Regions from separate parts of the Desertibacillus haloalkaliphilus genome, predicted to be linked through region 1. Evidence: a T-box and tRNA genes for the amino acid it is inferred to sense, from the RefSeq annotation. Region 1 holds a T-box; the other holds one or more tRNA genes.

Region 1 (3,452 bases):
GATGTTAGATCCATGTTCTCTAAATAAGTCTGAGACATGATTGATCGTTTCATCGGTCACAATCTCTTCACCGTCCTCCCCATAAAAGATTGGGATCGGTACGCCCCATGCACGTTGTCTTGAAATACACCAATCACCACGGTCTCTGACCATATTAAACAAGCGTGTTTCCCCCCATTCCGGGATCCACTCAACACCTTTGATCGCTTCTAATAAGTCCTCACGGAAGTCTTTAATGGAAGCGAACCATTGCGCTGTCGCTCTAAAGATGACTGGCTTCTTTGTTCTCCAATCATGTGGGTAGGAATGTGTCATAAATGACAGTTTTAATAAAGCACCAACTTCTTGTAATTTTTCAGTAATCGGCTTATTCGCAGCATCATAGAATAAACCTTCAAAACCAGGCGCCTCAGCTGTCATTTTCCCTTTATCGTCAACTGGACACAATACGTCTAGGTTATATTTTTGTCCAACAATATAGTCATCTTCCCCGTGTCCGGGAGCCGTGTGAACACAGCCCGTACCAGCATCTAATGTTACATGTTCTCCAAGCATAACGAGAGATTCACGTTCATAAAATGGATGTTGTGCCTTGACATGCTCGAGTTTATGGCCTTTAAATGTGCTAACGACCTCATGGTTTTCCCATTCTAATTCCTTGACCAATGTTTCAAATAGACCTGAGGCAACAACAAACTTATCTTCGCCGACTTTCACCACGCTATACTCTAAATCAGGATGAACAGAGATCCCCAAGTTTGCTGGAATCGTCCATGGCGTCGTCGTCCAGATAACAATCTTTTCATCTCCTGTTAGCACGTCTTTACCATCTTTCACTGGAAAAGCAACATAAATGGAAGGAGATCGTTTGTCATGGTATTCAATTTCCGCTTCTGCTAAGGCAGACTCAGACGATGGTGACCAATAGACCGGCTTTTTCCCTTTGTAAATATAGCCTTTCTTCGCCATATCACCAAATACTTTAATTTGCTGCGCTTCGTATTCTTTCGTAAGTGTCACATATGGATTGTCCCAATCCCCACGAACACCTAATCGTTTAAATTGCTCACGCTGACGATCAATTTGTTCAAGAGCATATTCCTCACATAACTTCCGAAACTCAGCAACAGTCATTGATTTACGATCGACTTTGCCGTTTTTCGTTAATGCTGTTTCAATTGGAAGGCCGTGTGTATCCCAGCCCGGAACATATGGCGCATGGAATCCTGCCATTGATTTATAGCGAACAATAAAATCTTTGAGGATTTTATTTAGGGCATGTCCCATATGGATATCACCATTTGCATACGGAGGTCCATCATGCAAAATAAACAACGGTCTCCCTTCTGTACGTCCTTGCACTTTCTCATATATCTTTTGACTTTCCCACTTCTCTTGCATTTCAGGTTCACGTTTCGGTAAATTCCCACGCATTGGAAATTCTGTTTTTGGCATCAATAAGGTTTCTTTGTAATCCATTACTCTTCCTCCTATTTATCTTTCTACGCGCCTCAAGGGTTTTTTATGTACAAAAAAACCTCCTCTCCCATATTAGGGACGAGAAGGTTACCCGTGGTACCACCCTATTAGATGAATGTTACCATCCATCCACTTGTTCATTCGTAACGTAAATGACGCGCCATAGCCTACTTATATTCTTACATATGTTCGATATGGAACTTCAGGGTGATTTTCCTTTTAGCTCTTTATCTTGGGCTTACACCGTCCCCAATTCGCTTTTCATAAAGACGTACTAAAAGTACTCTCCCTTTCAATGTTTTTAACATTATTCATCATTATTAGAGTATGAAAAAATTATATGATAACGAATCAACGCCAGTCAAGCGTCTACAGAAATTACTCTTTGATAAGCTCTTCTTCCATTGATTGACTTAGCTCATCCCAATCATCGCTCTTTAGCATTTCGAGTTGCGCTTCAATCAGCATTTTAAAACGCATTTTATAAACAGATGATTGCTTCTTTAGTTCTTCAATATCCATTGAAATCTTTCTTGATTTTGCAAGCGAATCATTAATAATCCGATCCGCATTTTTCTCGGCCTCTTTTACGATCAACTGAGCTTCCTTCTCAGCATTTCTTCTTACCTCTTCGGCGGATTCCTGAGCGACAAGAATTGATTTATTTAATGTCTCTTCAATATTTTTAAAGTGTTCTAGCTTCTCATCGAGTTCTGTTACCCGCTCAAATAACTCTTTTTTTTCACGTAGGACTGCTTCGTAATCCTTTATCACTTGATCTAAAAATTCGTTAACCTCATCCTCATCATAGCCACGAAATCCACGATTAAATTCCTTATTATGAATATCTAGTGGGGTTAAAGGCACGTTCTCCACCTCCAGCTTTAAGTCAGAAATTTCAATTATCTTCTAGGGAATCTATTCGACAACAACTCATAAAATCCTGCAAAAGCAACGAGTCATTTCCGTTTCCCAACAGAAACCCGCCATTTTCCTTTTTTCGTTTTGCCTTCAATAGACAAAAGTTTACTGCGACCAAGACCACGGACAGATAGATAGTCCCCTTCATCCAATTGAAAAGAGGGTTGTTCAACCGTTCTCCAATTCACTTTCACAAGTTTTTTTTGAATAAACGGAGTAACCTTCGTGCGCGACAGGTGATACATCTCTGCTAAAACAACATCTAATCGTAAAGAGGAAAGGGTCGTCACTTCCTCATCCCACTCCTCTTCTATACTCAATTGCTCATTAGCCTCAATCCGTTGTAGTCGAGCCTTAGCCTTTCCGATTGATTCAACATTCATTTCAACAAAGTCAGCAATCTCAGCTGCTACGACGACTTGGATGAGATTGTCCTTCATCAAAATATCACCAAATTTCTCTCGTTTTATACCTAGCCCCATAAGTGCCCCTAGAACATCACGATGTTCTAGTGTGACAAACTTCTTCGGATAGTCAACCTGAAACAAGCATAAAGCGAAAACGTCTTCGGTGGACTCCAAATAAGGAGGGGACAGATACGCTCTTTTCCGTTCGGAAAAACGAGTGCCTCCCCAAAAGGAGAGGCGAACATCCTCATCATGTCCAATCACACTTCTGACAATGTCTTGTTCACGCGGGTCTAGAAAATCCGTTACTCTATCGATAAAACGTGAACTGACGTCATCTTTCCATTGTAACACTTGGTCAACAAATGCACGCTCTTCTTCACGGAAGTGCTGATAAATACTCATTTGCTTGTTCCCCTTCTACATAAAGATCGCAACGACACCGTAACGTGCAAACGAAAGCGCTAAGATGGCTACGATTGGCGATATATCAATCATCCCGAGTGGCGGAATGAACTTTCGAAATGGAGCCAAATAAGGTTCTACGATTGAACCGAGAAATTGTCCGATACTTGATTCTCTAGCATTCGGAAACCAAGACATCAAAATGTACGCAATAATCATGTACGAATACAATTGCAATAA
Region 2 (3,452 bases), on a different contig from region 1:
GTACAGCCGTACGAATGTTTTCTGGAACGGCATCCAAGTTGCTTACAAGATCTTCAACACTTTTACTTGCAAGCTCATCATGACCTTCTAGAGCTCCATTTAATTTTGTTACATAAGTATTGTGATGCTTTCCATGATGAATTTTCATTGTTTCTTCATCAATATGTGGTTCTAAAGCGTTAAAATCATAAGGTAAATTAGGTAATTCATATTTTGCCATAAGTCATTCTCCTCCTAAAAGTGATTTGAGGGAGATCCCCCAGAAAAAGTAAACAAATATAAGCAACAGAAAAGTTTACTAAGTTTCTCAAGTAATACCATACCAAAAATAATCTTAACTTTCAATTAGAAAGCACAGGACTGTGGAAGTTATTTCTAGCAGGATAATTCTATTGATAAACTACCCATTTCAACAAAAAGTTAAACCATTTTTTTAGCATATCTTTGCTACCCCTGCCATACATATGGATACGAACGTATGTATAGGAAGTGGGGGGTTCATTTGACCTGGTTTGAAGCCTTAATCATTGGAATTATCCAAGGGTTATCAGAATTTTTACCGATATCTAGTTCTGCTCATTTAATTTTGACTGAAAAACTACTTGGAATTGAGGCAAAAAACGAGCCATTAGTTTTTGAAGTTTTTCTTCATTTTGCATCTTTACTTGCCGTTATTTGTTTTTTTTGGAGAGACGTTGTTGCAATAACCAAGGATTTCTTTACTTATTTACGGAAGAAAAGCAATGCTCACTATAGCAACTATCGGTTTGGATGGTTTATTATTCTCGCTACCATAGTGACCATGGTGGTAGGCAAAGGGATTGAAGAGATTGTCGATGATCGCATCACTAACACAGCAACGATCGGTGCCTCATTAATTGTTACAGGAATTTTTCTTATTTTAATTGAACACGGAATTTCACCTGGGACAAGAACTGTGAAAAATATGACCTGGAAAGATGGAATAATTGTCGGCATCGGACAAGCACTCGCTGTCATACCGGGAATCTCACGTGCAGGCAGTACACTTATCGTTGCTCTATGGTCTGGATTAGCAAAAGAAACTGCTGTTCGCTATTCATTTCTGTTATCGATACCAGTTATCGCTGGAATCACAGTACTAAAACTACCCGAGTTATCGAACTTCTTTCATAATGGCATGTGGGTTGAAGTTTCAATCGCATTTGCTGCTTCATTCGCGTTTGCCATTGTTGGTATCAAATGGCTAATGGCCATGCTAACGAATGCCAAGCTGACCTATTTTGCCTTTTATTGCATCGTTGCCGGAATTTTTGTTTGGATCTTTTTAAGAGATACACCTGTTCTTCCCTCTTAATGTGAACAACATCTAGAATCAAAGGGCTTTCTTGTTTGAACAGACTTATTATCCTTCAGTGTACCGTTCATATACTGAATCAAAAGCGGGGTAAATAAAGCCTACTCGTTGAACACCTCCTTTGCTGGCGCACCCTTGGGAAGGATCCTTACTCCTCGAATCTCTAGCCTTCCCCGGTGCCCACCACAAAACTCCAACCAAAGGCGGTAGTGAGTAAGCTTTATTCACTAATACTCTTCCTTGTTCGGGCACTCCGTCCCTATACCATCAAAAAAAACGATGTTTGTGTTGTAACACAAACATCGTTAGTATGTATCGTTATGGCGGAGGAAGAGGGATTCGAACCCCCGCGCGGTTTGACCCGCCTGTCGGTTTTCAAGACCGATCCCTTCAGCCAGACTTGGGTATTCCTCCTAGTTATAAATCATATTGGTGGACCCTGTAGGACTCGAACCTACGACCGGACGGTTATGAGCCGTCAGCTCTAACCAACTGAGCTAAGGGTCCAATGGGGCGACTGATGGGAATCGAACCCACGAATGCCGGAGCCACAATCCGGTGCGTTAACCACTTCGCCACAGTCGCCATCAATTTGGTAGCGGCGGAGGGGATCGAACCCCCGACCTCACGGGTATGAACCGTACGCTCTAGCCAGCTGAGCTACACCGCCAAAATGGCTCCACAGGCAGGATTCGAACCTGCGACCGATCGGTTAACAGCCGATAGCTCTACCACTGAGCTACTGTGGAATACTTGTCTAAAGACATTTTTTATATTATCAAAGGGTTCCAACATTGTCAATACTATAAATCAATAAAAGGCTGCAATTCCCTACTGGAGCCTACAACTATCCGGATACTCACGATACAAAATGAGCGAAAATAAAATATAACATACTGACCACCAATAGTAATCCTTTTAAAAAGGCCCCGCCGAGAAAGCCTACCAGTGACCCTATCCCGATTTTGACAGCCGGACCTAATGGACGCCGGTGAACAACTAGTTCGGCTAAAATTGCCCCGATGATTGCTCCTAAAAACAACCCAGCGACCGGAATCACAAACGGTCCAAAGACTAGGCCGATCGTACTCCCCCAAATCGCTGCATTCGATCCTCCAAATTTTTTAATCGTTACTAAGTTACTAATGAAATCTGCTGCCAACAAACTTAAAATCAATATGATTTGAATGACCCAAAACGTGACCGAGAGCGCCTGAAAACCAAAATAGAGACCATAGATAACATAAGCCAATCCTACAAAAATCACTGTTGGGATAATGGGATAGATGATACCAATAAATGCAGCGATAAAACAGATAAAAGTGATTAATAAAATCAAAGCATCCACAAAACCTGCCCCTTCCTATTTTTGAATACATGTAAAAAAAGCAAGGAGGGAGCCTGTTAAGCCCACCTCTCTTGCGTTTTGTTTACCAGTCTTCTTCACCAATGACAGCTTCAGCGATATTCACAGCGTGGTCGCCAATACGCTCAAGATTACTTACGATATCAACAAAAACGATACCAGCAGAGCCTGTGCATTCCCCATTGTTTAGACGTACGATGTGTTGCTTGCGAAGTTTTCTCTCCATTTTATCAATGGCTTCTTCTTTCTTCACAACCGCTTCTGCTTCTTCTGTATCACCATTCTCAAGCGCCTTTACTGCTTGTTGAATCGTTGAAATTGTTAAAATAAACATTTCATCTAGATCTTCCATCGCTTCATCTGATAATTTAACCTTATTTGATATTTGATAATCCACGAGCTCCATCAAGTTTTCCATATGGTCTCCAATCCGTTCAAGGTCACGAACGGTATTCATCAACATTGAATGCTTCTTGGAGTCAAACTCTGATAGTGAACTAGCTGAAATCTGCACAAGGTATTCTGTAATTTTACGATCTAGATTATTAATTGCATCCTCAAACTGTGGAATCATCTCTCCATGTTTCTTTTGGTTCGTTTTTAAATATAACGCTGCTTCTTGTAATCCTTTTTCTGCAAGTTCACCCATTCGTAGTACTTCTTTTTCAGCTTGTCCTAATGCAATCGATGATGACTGTTGAATAAAACGTTCATCCAAATGCTTGGCTTTATATTCAACGGCTGAATCTT

Evidence for each region. The T-box of region 1 lies ahead of ileS (isoleucine--tRNA ligase). A T-box ahead of a tRNA ligase gene usually reads a tRNA of that ligase, here a tRNA-Ile.
Region 2: it encodes a tRNA-Ile, which carries the amino acid that the T-box ahead of ileS (isoleucine--tRNA ligase) is inferred to sense. The anticodon was not compared.

Annotation. Positions count from the first base shown of each region.
Region 1 is NZ_JAHPIV010000008.1:137,674-141,125, forward strand. Features, by position in the region: gene ileS (isoleucine--tRNA ligase) at 1-1,479, opposite strand, end outside; T-box leader at 1,551-1,784, opposite strand; gene KH400_RS10770 (DivIVA domain-containing protein) at 1,858-2,346, opposite strand; gene KH400_RS10775 (YlmH family RNA-binding protein) at 2,439-3,212, opposite strand; gene KH400_RS10780 (YggT family protein) at 3,228-3,452, opposite strand, start outside.
Region 2 is NZ_JAHPIV010000002.1:290,845-294,296, reverse strand. Features, by position in the region: gene sodA (superoxide dismutase SodA) at 1-220, opposite strand, end outside; gene KH400_RS03770 (undecaprenyl-diphosphate phosphatase) at 503-1,336, shown strand; tRNA gene KH400_RS03765 (tRNA-Ser) at 1,658-1,750, opposite strand; tRNA gene KH400_RS03760 (tRNA-Ile) at 1,767-1,843, opposite strand; tRNA gene KH400_RS03755 (tRNA-His) at 1,846-1,921, opposite strand; tRNA gene KH400_RS03750 (tRNA-Met) at 1,930-2,006, opposite strand; tRNA gene KH400_RS03745 (tRNA-Asn) at 2,011-2,085, opposite strand; gene KH400_RS03740 (DUF456 domain-containing protein) at 2,196-2,684, opposite strand; gene KH400_RS03735 (Na/Pi cotransporter family protein) at 2,767-3,452, opposite strand, start outside.